DNA from 2 places in the Spiroplasma kunkelii CR2-3x genome. Region 1 is predicted to be linked to the other one. Evidence: riboswitches for the same ligand, from Rfam matches in the RefSeq annotation. Region 1 holds a riboswitch; the other holds the start of a gene.
The links. Region 1 has a riboswitch for cobalamin ahead of SKUN_RS10060 (hypothetical protein). Riboswitches for the same ligand answer to the same signal wherever they lie in the genome.
Positions count from the first base shown of each region.

Region 2: it holds a riboswitch for cobalamin, as region 1 does, so the genes downstream of both, deoD (purine-nucleoside phosphorylase) here and SKUN_RS10060 (hypothetical protein) in region 1, are expected to answer to the same signal.

Region 1 covers NZ_CP010899.1:107,992-112,881, reverse strand. The annotation lists gene SKUN_RS00535 (hypothetical protein) at 1-94, opposite strand, end outside; gene SKUN_RS00530 (hypothetical protein) at 485-667, shown strand; gene SKUN_RS10065 (hypothetical protein) at 963-1,136, shown strand; gene SKUN_RS00520 (hypothetical protein) at 1,412-1,729, opposite strand; gene SKUN_RS10060 (hypothetical protein) at 2,351-2,605, opposite strand; cobalamin riboswitch at 2,967-3,156, opposite strand; gene SKUN_RS00510 (5-formyltetrahydrofolate cyclo-ligase) at 3,427-3,909, opposite strand; gene sufB (Fe-S cluster assembly protein SufB) at 3,909-4,890, opposite strand, start outside.
Region 2 covers NZ_CP010899.1:710,807-715,696, reverse strand. The annotation lists partial or broken gene SKUN_RS11625 (hypothetical protein) at 1-555, opposite strand, end outside; gene SKUN_RS03970 (hypothetical protein) at 444-743, opposite strand; gene SKUN_RS09225 (hypothetical protein) at 1,022-1,171, opposite strand; cobalamin riboswitch at 1,280-1,451, shown strand; gene deoD (purine-nucleoside phosphorylase) at 1,849-2,559, shown strand; gene SKUN_RS03960 (deoxynucleoside kinase) at 2,579-3,193, shown strand; gene SKUN_RS03955 (transketolase family protein) at 3,169-4,890, shown strand, end outside.

The sequences.
Region 1 (4,890 bases):
TGTCACGTTCTTCTCAAATGTCATATTTTATTGCACCTATTAAGGGCATTACCACTCCATTAAAAAAAGTTAATAAACTAAATATTTTTTTCATATTATCTTTTCTCCTTAATCATTATTTAATTCAAATAATATTATGTGACTATTAAACTAATAGGTTTTCTTATCTTGATAATTGTTATTATATTATATGTATAGTGTTTACATAAACATTTAATATAATTTATACATAATTTGATCTTTCATATATTATTAATTAATTATTAATATACTATAAATTCTAAACATTTTGTTATCTAATTTATAAATTTAAATTAAATAACAAAAAAATAAGAAAGTTGTTTAATTTCTTTATTTTTTAAATTATTAAATATATTCTTTATAAATATTTATGTTATTTAAAAAAATGAAAACTTTTTACTGTAAACAATAATGCTTTTGAATTATATTAAATTATATATAAAAAATCATAAAAAGAGGGAAAATGACAACTAATAACATAACTTCATATGAATACAATAATGAAAAAGAAATAACTAATTCTAAAATAGAAAATAATAGTGCTTGTTTGTTAGATTTATGTAAAATTGTAACAATTTTGGACATAATAACTGTTGGAGCTTTGATAATTGTTAACTTATTAAAGTTAATTTTAAAATATAGTTAGCGGTGGGTTTTATTTATATCAATGAAAACAATAGATAAAAACAGTTATTAATTAAAAAATATTGTTAATTTTAAATAAATATGATAAGGTAAATATTGTAAATGATTTTAAAAATGTAATATTTTCAAAATAAATAGCTTAATTAATAATTAAATCTAAAATAAATAAGAAAATTTTAATATGAAATTTACATAAAAAATGAAAAAACCATCTAAAAAAATATATAATTCATTTAAAAAAGGTCTTAATTCTTTTTTTTACAACACTTGGCTTTAATAAAAAAGAATCTGAAAAAATGACAAGTTCTACTTGCAAAAATGTAACAAAAAATTGAAAACAAATGGGAATTAATGAAAATGTAATAAATGAATGAAGTTCAATTACTACAGATGCTTCAAGAGAAGGAAAAAAAACATCAAATTTCTTTAACTCAAACAGGACAAGCAAAATTACAAAAGATGATTGATAAAAATGGTAGAATTGTGCCAATCTAAGTACACATATCAACAAATAACATTAACAGTCCTGCGACAAAAATTAATCCAATTCCTAAACCACAAAGAATAAAAGATATTCAAAAAATTTATACAGAATTTAATCAAACAGAACAAAATCAAGAACTTGAACAAGAAAAATAAAACAATGATTTTGTTCTGTTCGTCTTATTACTATAAAGTTTATTTATAAATAAAAAAATTATATTAAAATAATTTTAATATCATTTCTTAATAGCATAAATTTTTACTAGTGAACAAAAATTCATCCTAATGATCCAACTCCAATAAAAATATTAGGAATGGCTCCTAAATACGTTCAGGGTGATTGATAATCTGCTTTTACAAAAAATCCAACTAAGAAAATTACTGCTAAACCAGTAATGACAAGTGCTCATAATAATGATCAAAAACCTGGTTTAACTGATAGCGGAACTAAAATATACAAAATTCCTAAAAGCAATAAAACTGGTCAACTTGTATCTCATCCGTAAATTGAAGTTTTTGTTGGAACGCCAGCAGCGAATAAAATGCCAATAATAATAATTCAAGCTGCGCCAATAAACATTAAAATTTTTGGTCATGTTAATATTTTAATAAAATTTCATCTCCTTTCAAGATAATTATAAATAATATAATTATAAATAATTATACAATAAAATTATGAAATTATTTTGGCATTTTTATAACCTTTATTAAAAGAATTTCAATTTTACGATGTTAAATATGTCAAAACATCAGTCACACGAAAAGTATTATTAATTGCAGGAATTAGTTGTGGTGGAATATATTGGACCTTATTTTCACCAATTATTTTAAAATAAAAACCTCAGTGGGGTAATCGGTATTTTATTTTATTAAAACTATTATTTATTTAATCTTTTTGATAATTTAGTTCTATTCGAAATACACTTTGAGCCTTATTTTTTGACACTCTAATTGAACCTTTACTAACAAGGGATAATGGGAATATTCATTCCCACTTGAATTTTATTTTCAGTGTTACTTCAAACTCTATATATTGCCTTCTGGATTTCCGTCTGCAATAAAACATCCCTAACGGTTAGAATTTTATCAAACAAATTATTTTTTATCCACTTCTTGGACTGGATGAGAATCACAAATTGTTTCTCATTGTTCAAACTATTTTTAAAATCGGTCATTTAGTTGCTTCATATTTTTACTATTTTTAAGATCTTTTCATTTTTCTTGTGCCATTGATTATTGTATAGCAATTAACAGGGGCATTTTCCGTCAAAAAGGAATTAGAAATATAAACATTATCATCATCAGTTTTTGTAAATGTTATTGACTCATAAAAATGCTTTACATCTTGCATATGAGCAGTATCACCAAACTGTAATTTTTGTATTTCTTCATCAAGACTTACAACATTTTTATAAAATAAAGATAAATATTTGCTTTTTGAATAAGATATAACCAATATTTTTGTTGGAATGTACTTGATGCAGTTGGTTATAATAATTATTATTTATTAACTGCAAATTCTTTATTTTCCTCTGTCTTCATTTGATAAATTCAATTTTGTTCACAATAGGAAAACTATTCATTAACATTTTTACAATAAATTGTTGTTAATGTTGGTGAAAAAATAAATATAGAACTTAGGAATAGTAATAATATTTACTTTTAATTTTATTATTTTTTTAGCAAATTAACAATGGACAATTTAATTATAGTTGCAGTAAATTAAAAAGCATTCCCAAACATGCTTTTTATATAACAATCACTAAATTATTTATTTACAAAATAATTGCATGACTCACACCCAGGAGTTATATAATAATACTAATTAAATTTAGAAAGGTCTACTGGCTTAATTTCATCTCACTAATCGCTTTCCCAAAAGTTTTTCTTTCAGTGGCTAATGTGGATTTCGTCAATATAACAGTTGCTGGGACAGCTTAAGATTCGCACTCAATTCCCTAACTCTAAATAACTATTTATTAAATTGTCTAAAATTATCATACAACATTTTTTAGTTATCTTTATAATAAATAATAACAAAAATAAAAATAAAAAAAATAAAACTTCAACTTAAACTAACTAGCCTAGCATTACTATTAAACATATTAGTCACCTTGTAAAACAAATGTTACTAAATAAGTATGTCATGATTTAAATCAATATTTACTAACAACACGTAATAATGGTAAGTTCATTCTGGATCCTTAATTTTTAAACACTAATAATAATTTCTATTTTAACATCGTGTTCTTCAACTGGCAAAGGGGTTGGCACTAACTATTGAATAAATGCTAACCCAATCACAAGATCATAATAATTTTTTAAAAACCGATCATAATAGCATTTCCCATATCCTAACCGAAAATTGTTTTGATCAAAAGCAACGATTGGAACAACAAGAACATCAATTTTTTCTGTATCAATTATTGGCAATGAATTTAATGGTTCATAAAGACCAAAACGTGAATTAAATTCTAAATCAGTTGTTAAATTGGTAATATGATAAAATTTTAAATTATTACCTTCCATTCGTGGTAATAAAACATTAATTTTTAATGCAAATAATTGCTTAATAATAAAAATAGTATTAACTTCATTTTTGATTGAATAATAAAGAGCAATTGTTTTACTTTGTACACCAGGATGTTGAAAAAAAGTATTAAAAATCTGAGTTTCTTTTTGCTGTAATAACTCAGATGAAATCTTGCTTCTTACAAACAATTTTTCTTGTCGAATTTCTTGTTTAGCACGAGTTATCATTAACCAACACTACCTTCCATATCCATTTTAATTAACTGATTTAATTCAACTGCATATTCCATTGGTAATTCTCTTGTAAATGGTTCTAAAAATCCCATAATAATCATTTCCAAAGCTTCTTGTTCTGATAAACCACGACTTTGTAAATAAAATAATTGTTCCTCAGAAACTTTACTTACTGTTGCTTCATGCTCAATTTGTGATTCGTTATTATAAACTTTATTCTGAGGAATTGTATCAGAATGTGATTTTCCATCTAGAATTAGAGTATCGCATTCAACCCTAGCTTTTGAATACTGTGCTTTTGGTCCAATATGAACTAACCCACGATAGTTTGCTATCCCACCATTAAAAGTCATTGATTTAGAAATAATTTTAGAAGAAGTATTTTTTCCCAAATGAATCATTTTTGAACCAGCATCTTGAATAATATTTTCCTTTGCTACCGCAATTGAAATACATTGTCCTTTACTATTATTTCCTTTTAAAATAACACTCGGATACTTCATATTAATTTTTGATCCAATATTACCATCAATTCATTCCATTTGACCATTTTCATCAACAATGCTACGTTTTGTTACTAAATTTAAAACATTATCACTCCAGTTTTGAACAGTTGTATAACGCATTTTTGCATTTTTTCCCACAAAAATTTCAACAATAGCATCATGTAAAGAATCACGAGAATAAATTGGTGCTGTGCATCCTTCAATATAGTGTAATTCTGCATCATCATCAACAATAATTAATGTGCGTTCAAACTGACCACTATTCTGATAATTAATTCGGAAATAAGCCTGCAATGGTTTTTCTAATTTAACTCCCTTTGGAACATAAATAAATGATCCACCTGATCAAACAGCTCCATTTAAAGCAGCATATTTATTATCTGTATTTGGTACTAATGTTCCAAAATATTTTTTAAATAACGCTGGATGTTGACGTAATGCGGTATCACAATCTAAAAAAATAATTCCT
Region 2 (4,890 bases), 600 kb from region 1:
TATCAATATCAAATAACTCCAATCGCTCTTTAACACTCAATTTTGTTATTTTCAACCAATAATATTCTTTTTTATTAAAAATTTCATCATTTTTTTAATCAAGCACAAATTTTAACCATTGACTATCATACTTATTGGCAAATTCAAGCGGAATAATTATTTTAAAAAACCGAATTCCTAATCCAACATCCGACTAATGTTTTACTTGTTTACCTTCTGCTGTTCGTTCTACTGATTTTGTTTTTCAAATTTCATAATCCGTTATATCTTGGAAAATTCCAATTAGCATAATAAAGAAACTATTAAAAAAATTAAATCCTTTTTAGCAACAGGTTTTTTCAATGAAATTGGAATAATAATGCCACTTGCTAACTGGCGAATATTATTTAAAATCATACCCTCACGCTGAGCAGTAAACAACGCACGATTACCAAAATGTCTCGCTAAAACAATTCACGGTATTTTACCACTATGAACTTTTTTCTCATCGTGAGGACTAGTTCCATCAATATACAAATAACTTTCATCAAATAAAATAACACTATCATAAGGAGGGGCGGAATTAAAATAATTCACGTATCACCTAAAAAAACCATTATCTCAGGTAAAATATTTGTTATATCTTCTTTAACTTTTCATAATGCACTAGATAAACCAGTTCAAATACCAGTCATATCCTCAGACATAGTTTTAGGTGTATTTGCTAAAAAATTAACTGCTGTTGTTAAATACATACCTAACATTATTTTTTATCCTCCTTTCTTTCAATTTCTTTTTTTCTTTTTTCTTTCTTTGAATTTGTTTAATTTTTTGATAATTTGATAAACCAATTTAAGCAAAAATCCATAATATAATAACAACACTAAATATTGTCGTTAATCAAGTTGGCATAATATAACTCCCTTCTAAAAATAATATATTACATCTCTTTTCTAAAAATATCGCAGCACGCTTCGCGTGTTCGCTATGCTCAAAATAAACTATATTGAATAAATTAACGCTAATAAATTACGCGGATAATTTATTCATTTTCTTTTTCATTATTAATTACTATTTTATTTATAGTATTAATAACAATATCTTTTCCATACTTAATTACTAAGGACCGCAAAAGAAAATAATGTTTTTTTCCATTAAAAAATAAAGTCCTTTCAAAGTTGATTTGTTGCACTTCGATTACACGATGAAAAAAGCGGTATACTTAATCTAAGTTTCCACAAATAATTTGTTAATTTTAACTTGCATTTTAAAAGTAAACTTTATATTATTATTTTAACAACTTTAAAAAGCAATTTTGGATGTTACGGGAATTAGGTGTGAATCCTAGGCTGACCCAGCACCTGTAAAGTGGATGAAAGCTAACATCATTCCATTGAGAAAATATTTCTTGAGAAGGAATAGTGAGTAAAGTGAAACTAAGCCAGTAGACCGATCTAAAAAAACATTGGTAAAATATCAATGTTGCACTTATAGTTATTATCTCTGGGGTTAGATGATTAATTATTTATTAGTGAAAACTATTAAATAATAATTTGAAAGACGTCAAAAAGCGTTTTTTAGTTGTTAATTTAAAGCAGTAATCCTATCAAGAGGTATTATTTAAAAGATAATAAATAATAAAATTAATTAATAATTAAAAGTTTAATAGCATTTGATTTAAAATAGTTTTATTTTTGCTATTTGTCTTAAACTTTTAATTAAAATAATCGTAAAAATTAAACATCATTTATGTGAATATGCAACAATATTCTTTTTCGTTTTTTTTAAATATCCTTACTTTTTAAATAAAAATAGCATTGATAGGTATTTATTGGTAATTAAATTAAGCGGAAAAGAGAGGAATAAAAAATGACACCACATATTAATGCCAAAAAAGAAGAAATTGCAAAAGTTGTTTTAATGCCAGGAGACCCATTACGGGCAAAAACCGTTGCTGAGAAATATTTAACAAATTTAAAATTAGTAAATGAAGTTCGAAATATGTTAATGTATACTGGCAAATATAAAAACATTGAGGTAACAATTGCTGGAAGTGGAATGGGTTGTCCAAGTATTGGAATTTATTCATACGAATTATTTAAGTTTTATGATGTTGATTATATTATTAGAATTGGTTCAGCCGGAAGTTATAATCCAAATATTAAAGTTTATGATATCTTTAATGTTCGTGAAGCATTTGGCGAAAGTAATTATGCAAAAATTGCAGCTAATATTGATAATAATTTAATTGCTGCAAGTGAAAAATTATTTAATGAAATTGAAACTGTAGCACAAGAAAAAGGAATTAAAACTCACACGGGAATTGCTCATGCAGCAGATGTTTTTTATCGTTATGATGATTCATTAGACTTTACTCATACTCATAAGTTAGATGTTGTTGAAATGGAATCATATGCTTTGTTTACTAATGCAATTGTTACTCAAAAACATGCAGCAACATTATTAACAGTTTCTGACCATCTTGTAACTAAAGAAGTTACTACGGCATTGGAACGCCAAAATAATTTTATGACAATGGTTGAATTAGCATTAGATACTGCTGTTCAATTAATTGGTTAAAAACGAAAGGAGCAATAAAATGAAAATTGCAGTCTTTGGAACCGTTGGAGCAGGAAAAACAAAAGTTAGTGAAGAATTATGTAAACAATTAAACTATAATTTATTTAAAGAACCACTAGAAGAAAATCCATATTTTAAAGATTTTTACCAAGATATGGAAGGATTTGCCTTTAAAATGCAAATTTATATGTTAACAACAAGAATTGAGCAATTTTTCAACATTAATAATTTAGAGGATACTGTTTTTGATCGCACAATTTTAGAAGACCCTGTTTTTGTGCGAGTTTCCTACTTATTAAAAATTATGAATGAAATTGATTTTAAAGTTTATAATCGTTTTTTTCAAAATGTTATTGTTCCAATTTTGAATAAAAAATTAGGCTTTGATGTCATTATTTATTTAAAAGTTTCAACTGAAAAAGCGGTTGAACGAATTAAACAACGTGGACGTCAATTAGAATTAGAAACCCCATATTATTACTGGGAAAAGTTAAATGAACAATATGAAATTTTATATCATGAATTAAAAAATGATTATCAATTTATTGTTATTGATGCTGACAGTGATGATTTTTCAGAAAAAATAAGCATTATAAGGAGGAAATTAAAATGAAAAGCAAAAATAATAATATAGAAACAAAAAGTTTAAGTAATTTAAGAATTTTAGGACTAGATCCTATTATTTATAATAAAACTGGCCACCCAGGGATTGTATTAAGTGCAGCACCACTGATGCAAGCAATTTATTTAAATAATTTAATTGCTAATCCGGCAGTACCTGATTGAATTAATCGTGATCGTTTTGTATTATCTCCAGGACATGCTTCAACCTTACAATATGCAATTTTACATTTAGCTGATTATAATTTAACAATTGATGATTTAAAAAATTATCGTCATATTAATTCAAAAACGCCAGCTCATCCAGAATATGGTGTTACTCCTGGAGTGGATAATTCTTCTGGTCCCCTAGGACAAGGAGTTGGCTATGGAGTTGGAATAGCATTAGCTGAACAACATTTAGCAGCTAAATTTAATAAACCAGATTATAAAATCATTGACCATTATACTTATGTTTTATGTAGCGATGGTGATTTGCAAGAAGGCGGAGCAATTGAAGCAATCCAATTAGCTGGGGTATGAAAATTAAATAAATTAATTATGTTATATGATTCAAATGATTGCCAATTAGATACAAAATGTGATGATGTTTTAAAAATTGATTATCAACGTTTTTTTGAAGCACAAAATTGAAATTATATTCGAATTGAAAACGCAGATGAGGATCTACCAGCAATTCAAAAAGCAATTGAACAAGCACAAAAATCTGATAAACCAACATTAATTGAATGTAAAACAATTATTGGTTATGGGCATCCAAAACAAGGTTCACCTATGCATTCTTCACCATTTACTCCCGAGGAGATGGAACAAGTAAAAGCATTTTATGATTTTAATCATCCTCAATTTTATGTTGATAATGATGTTAAAAAACATTGACAAGACACTTTTGCTAAACGAGGAGCAACAAAATATGAAGAATGAAAGAAAAAAATAACTTCTTACAAAGCAGCATTTCCAAAGGAATATGAAGAATTATTTGTAATTCCATCGGTTGATTTAAAAGCTTTTGAAGCGTTATTAACAACTGATAAAGATAAAAAAGCAGGAACACGAATTATTATGGGTGATGTGTTTAAATATTATCAACAAAAGTGTTTAAATAATATGTTTGGAGGTAGTGCTGATTTGGGAACTGCAACCAAAATTATTGGTTATAATGGTTCATGAACAACATCAACACCACAAAATAATAATGTTCATTTTGGAGTGCGTGAATTTGCTGCCGGAACAATTAGCATTGGTGTTGAATTACACCAAGGTTTGAAAGGATTTAATTCAACATTTTTAATTTTTGCTGATTATATGAAACCATGTATTCGAATGGCTTGTATTCAAAACTTACCCGTAATTTTTGCTTTTTCACATGATTCAATAGGTGTTGGTTTTGATGGAAAATCACATCAGCCAGTTGAACAATTAGCAATGCTACGAAATTGTCCGAATTTAAATGTGTTTCGTCCAGCGGATATTAAAGAAGCAATTGGATGTTTGAAAGCAAGCGTAGAAGCAAAAAGTGCTCCATCAGCTTTAATCTTATCGCGACAAGATACCCCATATCAATTAGCAGAAACATGTTGAGAACAAACGTTAAAAGGGGGATATATTGTTGTTGCTGAAGATGAGACAAAACCATTGGAGGCAATTATTATTGCAACAGGAACTGAATTAGCACCAGCAATTGTTGCAGCTAAGACAATTAAGAAAAAT